2 regions of the Guptibacillus sedimenti genome follow, and region 2 is predicted to be linked to the other one. Evidence: a T-box and tRNA genes for the amino acid it is inferred to sense, from the RefSeq annotation. Region 2 holds a T-box; the other holds one or more tRNA genes.

Region 1 (4,422 bases), 260 kb from region 2:
TGCCTCTGCTTCTTTTTATTTTCACAGGGATTTTATATATTATATAGAAGGAAAATACTATTTACTATAAAATAGATTACAGTTAGAGGGGAGAGAGAAGGTATGGATATTTTATTTTGGTCTTTAATCGTTGCCTCATTTATTATCGCATTTGTTGGATTGATTTACCCAATTATTCCAGCGGTCTTATTTATTTATACTGGTTTTATTTTGTACGGTATATTTTATGATTTTGGTTCAATGACATTATCTTTCTGGATCATTCAGGTAATGCTCACGCTTTTATTATTTGCAGCAGATTATGCGAGTAATTTGTTTGGTGTTAAAAAGTATGGAGGCTCTAAAGCGGCGATTTGGGGGAGTACGATCGGTTTGTTAGTCGGCCCGTTTATTATTCCATTTGCGGGAATTATTCTTGGTCCATTTATTGGAGCGGTGGTAGCAGAGTTAGCGATTCATCGAAAACCATTTAAAGAGTCTGTGCAAGTTGGTGTAGGATCTTTACTTGGTTTCCTTGGGGGGGCAGTTATGAAAGGGGTTCTTCAGGCCATCATGATTACCGTATTTTTGGTCTACGTTTTGTAGATCTTGATGGTGAAATGAAAGAGTGATATAGTATTTTCATGATTGATTTGCAAAGTGATGAAATTTAATTCACAAAAAGCATTGACGCTTTAATTGATCATATGGTATATTAGTTCTTGTCGTTAAGAGATATTCCACAGTAGCTCAGTGGTAGAGCTATCGGCTGTTAACCGATCGGTCGTAGGTTCGAATCCTACCTGTGGAGCCATATGGCGGTGTAGCTCAGCTGGCTAGAGCGTACGGTTCATACCCGTGAGGTCGGGGGTTCGATCCCCTCCGCCGCTACCATATCATTTAAAGTATAACTAGTCATGGCGGTTGTGGCGAAGTGGTTAACGCACCGGATTGTGATTCCGGCATTCGTGGGTTCAATTCCCATCAGCCGCCCCACTATTTACATAAGGACCCTTAGCTCAGCTGGTTAGAGCTGACGGCTCATAACCGTCCGGTCGCAGGTTCGAGTCCTGCAGGGTCCACCATATGCATATCGGAGGAATACCCAAGTCTGGCTGAAGGGATCGGTCTTGAAAACCGACAGGGGCTTAGTCGCCCGCGGGGGTTCGAATCCCTCTTCCTCCTCCATTTTTCTATAATGGGTTACACAGTATCTTACATTCAAATTGTCGCGGGGTGGAGCAACGAGCGTTACTTCCAAGAACCAACATCGAGTTGTTTCGACGGATACACATCGAAGCTTAATCTTGTAGAGGAAGAAACAGTGCACAGCATATTGAAGCAGGTTAAGCATTATTACATTTATATCGTCGCGGGGTGGAGCAGTTCGGTAGCTCGTTGGGCTCATAACCCAAAGGTCGCAGGTTCAAATCCTGCCCCCGCAACCAATTTTAAATTCTGACTACGTCGAATTTACTTCTTCGAAAGAATTTAATGGTAGTGCCTTTGGTGCAACCAATTTTAAATTCTGACTACGTCGATTAAACCTCGAAGCTAAAATTTAATCGGAGTCCCCTAGGGGCAACCTAAACTCATAACAAGGTGTTATTACTATTAAAAGTAAATGTACAATACACGATATACATATTTGGCTCTGTAGCTCAGTCGGTAGAGCAGAGGACTGAAAATCCTCGTGTCGGCGGTTCGATTCCGTCCGGAGCCACCACTCAATAAAGATCCCACTCGTCATTTAATGACGAGTTTTTTTATGTTTTAAGTGTACTAGTTCCCACTGTTAATTAGTGATTTTTTTATTTAAAATGTTTAATTCCATATAATGAGGGGAAACTTTACCTGTGTTGCGGACATTCAAATGTTTATTATTTGAAAACGCATGACAATTCTGCTAATGTAAACTTGTGACGTCATCATGTTTAAGTGGCAATTTACGTTGCCCTAACAGCAAGTTACATATTATATTTGAGGAGGAGATTCACAATGGCTAAATTTGAACTACCAGAACTACCTTACGACTATAATGCACTAGAACCACACATCGATGAAGAAACAATGAAGATCCACCATGACAAGCACCATAACGCATACGTAACAAAACTAAATGGTGCACTCGAAGGTCATGAAGAACACGCATCAAAAAGCCTTGAAGAACTTCTTGGCAATCTAGATGCGCTTCCTGAAGGCATTCGCACTGCTGTTCGTAACAATGGTGGCGGACACGCTAACCACTCACTTTTCTGGCAACTTCTTAGCCCTAACGGTGGCGGAGAGCCGTCAGGTGATTTAAGCGAAGCACTTAAAAAGAAATTTGGTAGCTTTGAAAGCTTTAAAGAAGATTTCGCTAACGCTGCTGCTGGTCGCTTTGGCTCAGGCTGGGCTTGGCTTGTAGTAAAAGGCGGAGAGCTTGAAGTAACAAGCACCCCTAACCAGGATACTCCAGTTATGGAAGGTGTTACACCAATCCTTGGATTAGATGTTTGGGAGCATGCTTATTACCTGAAGTATCAAAACAAACGTCCTGATTACATTAGCGCATTTTGGAATGTCGTTAATTGGGATGAAGTTGCTAAGCGTTACGAAGCAGCTAAATAAAATAGGTTATCTTAGCCCTCGGCACTTTGCTGGGGGCTTTTCATTTCTCATTCAATCAGTGTATAAATAGGTCCTAATTGATAAAGGATATGATTTATTAAATAATCGGTGAAATCACAACCATTTTCGAAGTCGGTAGGTGAACCTACAAGTAGTTGTTGATCAGATAAGGTGATTGACACTTCTTTATTTCGATAACTAATAAGGAAATAGTGCGTCATCTTAGAAATGAAAAAAGAACATTTATCCTCATTTACTACAGTTTCAATGCTTTGAATTAGTTGGTTACGTAGCTGTTTAGTCAGATAATCTGTTCGATATAAAAAGTAATACATACATAGTCCCCTTTCAAACATAGTTTATCCTTTTTGATTCTTCCGCATAACGAGGAAGAATTAAGTCAAAATAAGGGTGGATGAAAAAAGGGGAGTTTCTAATGAAAGTGATAAAACATATGATTGGTGAGATAGAAGTAACAAAAGATCTGTTGTTATTGCTAACAATCGGTGGTTTATATGCCCTGAGCATTGCACTTTCAAATACGTTTGTGAATGTGTATTTGTGGAAGCAATCCGGAGAGTTTGCTGATATCGGTATATATAACCTTTCCGCTGTTATTAGCCAGCCACTTACCTTTATTCTTGCAGGCAGGTGGGCGAAGAAAATGGATAGAGTGATCGTCTTACGAATAGGCGTCATTTTTCTAGCCCTCTTTTATATAACGGTTCTTTCTTTAGGTCAAAATGCGAGTCATTTATTAGTCTTACTTGGATCCTTACTTGGAATTGGGTTTGGCTTTTATTGGCTAGCGTTTAATGTGTTAACATTTGAAATTACTGAGCCAGAAACGAGGGATTTTTTTAATGGTTTTCTCGGCTTACTAACTTCTTTTGCAGGTATGATTGGTCCGATTTTTGCGGGTGTGATTATTTCCAGTCTCGAAGCATTTACGGGGTATAAGGTGATTTTTGGAGTTTCACTATCCTTGTTTTTTGCAGCCGTCATCTTAAGTTTCTTTCTTGAAAGGCGATCTGCGAAAGGCAACTTTTCATTTACCCGAATTTTCCAAGAAAGAAAAGCGAATGCCGATTGGCTCAATATATTGCACGCGCATTTTTTTCAAGGGATAAGAGAAGGTACTTTTATTTTTATTATCGTCGTTCTTGTTTTTATAACGACGGAAAGTGAACTTGCTATCGGTACATTCGGACTTGTAAACTCGGCAGTGTCCTTTTTAGCGTATTACTTGGCGACCCGTCTAATAAAACCAAGGTTTCGAAAAAAAGCAATCTTATATGGGGGGCTGATTCTTTATGCATCGGTATTCTTACTTGTAACAGACCTAACATTTGCGCGATTGTTAATGTACGGTGTTTGTATCTCGCTTGCATATCCATTACTTCTTGTTCCGTACATTTCACTAACTTATGATGTCATTGGTAAAGCATGGAATGCTGCAGAAATGCGTATTGAGTATATTGTTGTTCGAGAGGTTTACTTAAACCTGGGTCGAATTGTATCAATCCTTTTATTCCTACTAACAGTGTCGCTGTTTAACGATGAAAAAAGTATTCCAATTTTGTTATTAATTGTTGGAGCGGGACATACGTTTATTTACCTATTCGTAAGAAAACTTCAAACGACTTCAGCAACCGTGACAGAACCGTCTCCTGACCCATTACAATAGCTCATTAGTCCCTTTACTTTTTTATTATCACTAAGTATAGTAAGGAGAAGAGAGATCAGAGACACCTGTCTGAAACAGGTGTCTATATTTGTTTAAGGGGAAGGGAGTTTATTGTGAAAGCTAAGAAAAAGAAAAATCATGTACCT
Region 2 (4,422 bases):
AGTAAGTGAATACGTTACCGTTTGGTATAGACCTGCACCTTCAAGCGTGCGGCGAACATGGCGGCGTTTCCCTTGATATTCTGACAACTGACCAGGTGTACTTTCTGTAAGAGGTAACGTTGCAGGAACATTATCATATCCGTAAAGACGTCCTACTTCTTCGATTAAATCCTCTGAAATTGTAATATCCGGGCGACGTGGTGGTACTTGAACCGTAAACGTGCCACCAAAATTTTGATAAGAGAATTGCAAACGCTCAAAGATTGCAGCAACTTCTGTTTCAGTAATTTCTGTTCCTAGAACTTGATTAATTCGATTTACTTCAATGCTAACGTCAAGAGCTTCAATTGTACGAGCACCTTGCTCAGCAATGCCTTTAAGAACTGTGCCTCCAGCAATTTCTTGAATAAGCTGAGCAGCACGTTCGCTTGCGCCAACAACGCGATTACGGTCAATTCCTTTTTCGAAACGAGCACTTGAATCACTTCTGAGTCCGAGGTCTTTCGATGACTTTCTGACAAGCTTACTATTAAAATAAGCGGCTTCAAGTAGGATCGTTGTCGTATCCTCTTGCACTTCAGAGTCAGCTCCACCCATTACACCAGCAACCGCAACAGGGGTTGACCCATTGGTTATGACAAGGTGTTCACTTGAAAGCGACCGTTCCACATCATCAAGAGTGACAATTTTTTCACCTTCAGTTGCTCGGCGGATAACGACTTCCTTTGATCCAAAGCGATCATAATCAAACGCGTGCAGCGGCTGACCATATTCAAGTAGAACATAGTTTGTAATATCAACAACATTATTAATCGGACGAATACCAGCAGAAACAAGACGATTCACAAGCCACTGTGGCGAAGGTTTTATCGTTACGTCTTTAATAACGGTAGCCCCGTAATAAGGATTATCCCCTTCATTTTCTACACGAACTGACACATAGCCTTCTACGTCTTCATCTGAGCGAACAAGCTCTGGTGACGGAAGTTCAATCGAACGATTCAATACCGCACCTACTTCATATGCGACACCAATCATGTTCATCGCATCCGCTCTGTTCGGTGTAAGACCCAGCTCAAGAACTTCATCATGAAGGTTTAAATATTCAAGGGCATCTTCCCCAGGTGTCACATCTTCACTAAATACAAAGATTCCATCAGCATATTCCTTCGAAACCAATTTACTTTCGATTCCAAGTTCTTGTAGCGAGCAAATCATCCCATGAGAAGCTTCTCCACGTAGTTTTGCTTTCTTAATTTTGAAATTGCCTGGAAGTACAGCCCCAACTTTCGCAACGGCAACATATTGACCCTGTGCAATATTTGGTGCTCCGCAAATAATTTGGACTGGTTCTTCCTCACCGATCTCAACTTTACAAATATTAAGTTTGTCAGCATCAGGATGTTGCTGACATTCAAGAACGTGACCAATCACCACTCCGCTAATTCCTTTATTAAGCTGTTCAACTGTCTCAACCTCAATACCACCTTTTGTGATCAGGTCTGCCAGTTCATCAGCTGAGTAACTATCTAAATCTACATATTGCTGTAGCCAATTCATTGATACAAGCATTTATTCTCCTCCTAACAATCGTTCTATAGTGAGTTAAATTGTTTAATAAATCTACTGTCATTTGTATAGAAATGACGGATATCATCAATGCCATACTTTAGCATCGCAATTCGCTCTGGCCCCATTCCAAATGCAAAACCAGTCACTTTCTCTGGATCAAATCCTGACATACGAAGCACGTTAGGGTGCACCATACCGCCACCAAGAATTTCAATCCAACCAGTTCCCTTACAGACAGAACAGCCATCCCCACCACAATTAAAGCAGGAAATATCCATTTCTACGGACGGCTCAGTAAAAGGGAAGAAACTAGGACGAAGACGAATTTCTCGCTCTTCTCCGAACATTTTCTTAGCGAAAGATTGAAGCACCCCTTTTAAGTCACTCATGCGGACATTCTCACCAACCATTAGTCCCTCGATTTGCATAAATTGATGAGAGTGTGTTGCGTCATCCGTATCACGTCGATAAACTTTTCCTGGCACAATAATTTTTACTGGCCCTTCGCCATTTAACTTCTCCATTGTTCTTGCTTGCATCGGTGATGTATGCGTACGTAAAAGCGTTTCTTCAGTAATATAGAAGGAATCCTGCATATCACGAGCCGGATGATCTTTCGGAAGGTTTAGCGCTTCAAAATTATAATAGTCTGTTTCAACTTCCGGTCCCTCTGCAATCGAGAAGCCCATACCAAGAAACAAATCCTCGATTTCTTCAATGACCCTTGTTAATGGATGATGGTTTCCTCTCTTCACAGGACGACCTGGAAGTGAAACATCGATCGTTTCTTTCTTTAATCTTTCTTCTACGGCTGCTTTTTCGAGACGAGCAATTTCCTCCTCAAGTTGATCTGAAATCGCAGTTCGTATTTCATTAACGAGCTGCCCCATTTTAGGACGCTCTTCTTTTGACAATTGTCCCATCCCTTTGGAAATCTCCGTAATCGGTCCTTTTTTCCCAAGAAACTTCACTTTGATATCCTGTACTTCCTTCATGGAAGAAGCTTTCTTTATTTCTAACAGTGCTTCTTCTTTTAACGCTTGTAAACGTTCTTGCATCATTTCAACCTCCACTTCATATTTATGTTGCTTCCTTTAGGCAATAAAAAAATCCTCGCTCCCCAGCAAGGGGCGAAGATTTGATTTCGCGGTACCACCCTAATTCACCGATAGATTTACACTATTGGCCTTAAGCAAAGAATAACGGCTTGTAAACCGATCCGCTTTCGTACGAACAAAGCGGCAACTCCAGAGTGAATTCAGCAACGTTCCTATAGAAATGCTTCCAGTCACGGCATTTCCTCCCTAAATAGGCAGTGGTAGCTTACTACTCTCTATCATTGTTTTTATTATATATAAGTTGCTTTTAATTATAGAAAAAAAACGCTACATCTGCAAGTGCAATTATGAAGGAAGCAGCCCGTACATCAAAATCCCTGCGGCGACAGCGACATTCAGCGACTCCGCTTTTCCATAAATCGGGATATATATCTTCTCATCAGCAAGTTTTTGAAGCTCTTCCGATACCCCATTTGCTTCATTCCCTAGAATAACTGCAAACTGAGAACGTCCTTTTAAATCATCATAAGGAGTTCCTCCACTCACTTCTGTGGCGTAGATCGGCATGTTAAGCTCTTTGAACTTTTGCACTTCTTCTACAAGATCTGCTTTTTTTACAGGGAGGTGATAGATAGACCCCTGAGTAGAACGGAGTACTTTACTATTATAAGCATCTACTGTTCCATGCCCAAGAAGAATGCCGTCGTAGCCAGCACTATCCGCTGTACGGATCATTGTTCCTAAATTACCTGGATCTTGTATTGCATCAAGGAGCAAGAATCTCCCTGCACTTGGGAAATGAGGTTCCACCATTTCACATACTGCCATGATTCCCTGCGGTGTTTCGGTATCCGTTAATTCTTGCATCACTTTCTCAGTTACAGTATACACAACAGGACGTTCTTTAAACGGATAGATAGATACATCATTGCCTTCCGTTACAATCACTTCAATAATTGGCGCTTCAAACTTCGCCGCCTCTTCAACGATATGCGGTCCTTCAATGAGATAGCTTTGAGCTTTCTCTCTCCCCTTACGCGTTTGGAGTTTTTTCCAATCTTTTACTTTTTGATTTTTTGCGGATTCAATAATCATTATGCTCTCCTTCAGTTTTCAATGTTTCTATTATAAAGGGTTAAATGGGAAGATTCCAATAGTACTCATGAAATTTATTGCATTCGCTCATACTAATGATGCTTGATCGAACAAGCGAATGAGAAAGGTGAGGTGGAAAGCATGGACCTTAACTTACGAAAAGCAATTCTCGCCAATATTAATGGCAACAACGAGGAACAGATTGAAGCGACGATCCTCGATGCCATCCAAAGTGGCGAAGAGAAAATGCTCCCTGGACTAGGTGTTCTTTTTGAAATCCTATGGAAAGAAGCACCTGAAAATGAACGAGAGCAGATGCTCTCTTACATGGCTCAGGGTGTAAATTAACGAGCAAAATCCGGTGGCCAAGGCCACCGGATTTTGTGTTTAATTAAAAATAATTTCTTTTACTTTATCAGCATCAAGCTTTTTAATCACTTCAACAATTAAATTAACCGCATTTTCAAAATCATCACGATGGAGAATCGCTGCGTGTGTATGAATGTAGCGTGTTGCAATCGTGATCGAAAGAGCAGGTACACCGTTTGCTGTTAAGTGAATTTTTCCTGAGTCCGTACCTCCACCTGCAATGGAGTCAAACTGATAAGGGATGTTGTTCTCATCTGCAGTATCTGTAACAAAATCACGAAGTCCCTTATGACCAACCATTGAAGCATCGTACATAATAATTTGAGGA

Evidence for each region. The T-box of region 2 lies ahead of pheS (phenylalanine--tRNA ligase subunit alpha). A T-box ahead of a tRNA ligase gene usually reads a tRNA of that ligase, here a tRNA-Phe.
Region 1: it encodes a tRNA-Phe, which carries the amino acid that the T-box ahead of pheS (phenylalanine--tRNA ligase subunit alpha) is inferred to sense. The anticodon was not compared.

What each region holds. Positions count from the first base shown of each region.
Region 1 is NZ_JAQQWV010000001.1:1,443,548-1,447,969, forward strand. Features, by position in the region: gene PQ578_RS07055 (DUF456 domain-containing protein) at 103-585, shown strand; tRNA gene PQ578_RS07060 (tRNA-Asn) at 719-793, shown strand; tRNA gene PQ578_RS07065 (tRNA-Met) at 797-873, shown strand; tRNA gene PQ578_RS07070 (tRNA-His) at 900-975, shown strand; tRNA gene PQ578_RS07075 (tRNA-Ile) at 988-1,064, shown strand; tRNA gene PQ578_RS07080 (tRNA-Ser) at 1,075-1,167, shown strand; tRNA gene PQ578_RS07085 (tRNA-Met) at 1,351-1,427, shown strand; tRNA gene PQ578_RS07090 (tRNA-Phe) at 1,630-1,705, shown strand; gene PQ578_RS07095 (superoxide dismutase) at 1,978-2,589, shown strand; gene PQ578_RS07100 (hypothetical protein) at 2,637-2,924, opposite strand; gene PQ578_RS07105 (MFS transporter) at 3,026-4,276, shown strand; gene PQ578_RS07110 (peptidoglycan D,D-transpeptidase FtsI family protein) at 4,390-4,422, shown strand, end outside.
Region 2 is NZ_JAQQWV010000001.1:1,188,056-1,192,477, reverse strand. Features, by position in the region: gene pheT (phenylalanine--tRNA ligase subunit beta) at 1-1,572, opposite strand, end outside; gene pheS (phenylalanine--tRNA ligase subunit alpha) at 1,596-2,630, opposite strand; T-box leader at 2,696-2,921, opposite strand; gene PQ578_RS05775 (TrmH family RNA methyltransferase) at 2,976-3,728, opposite strand; gene sspI (small acid-soluble spore protein SspI) at 3,867-4,073, shown strand; gene PQ578_RS05765 (M42 family metallopeptidase) at 4,113-4,422, opposite strand, start outside.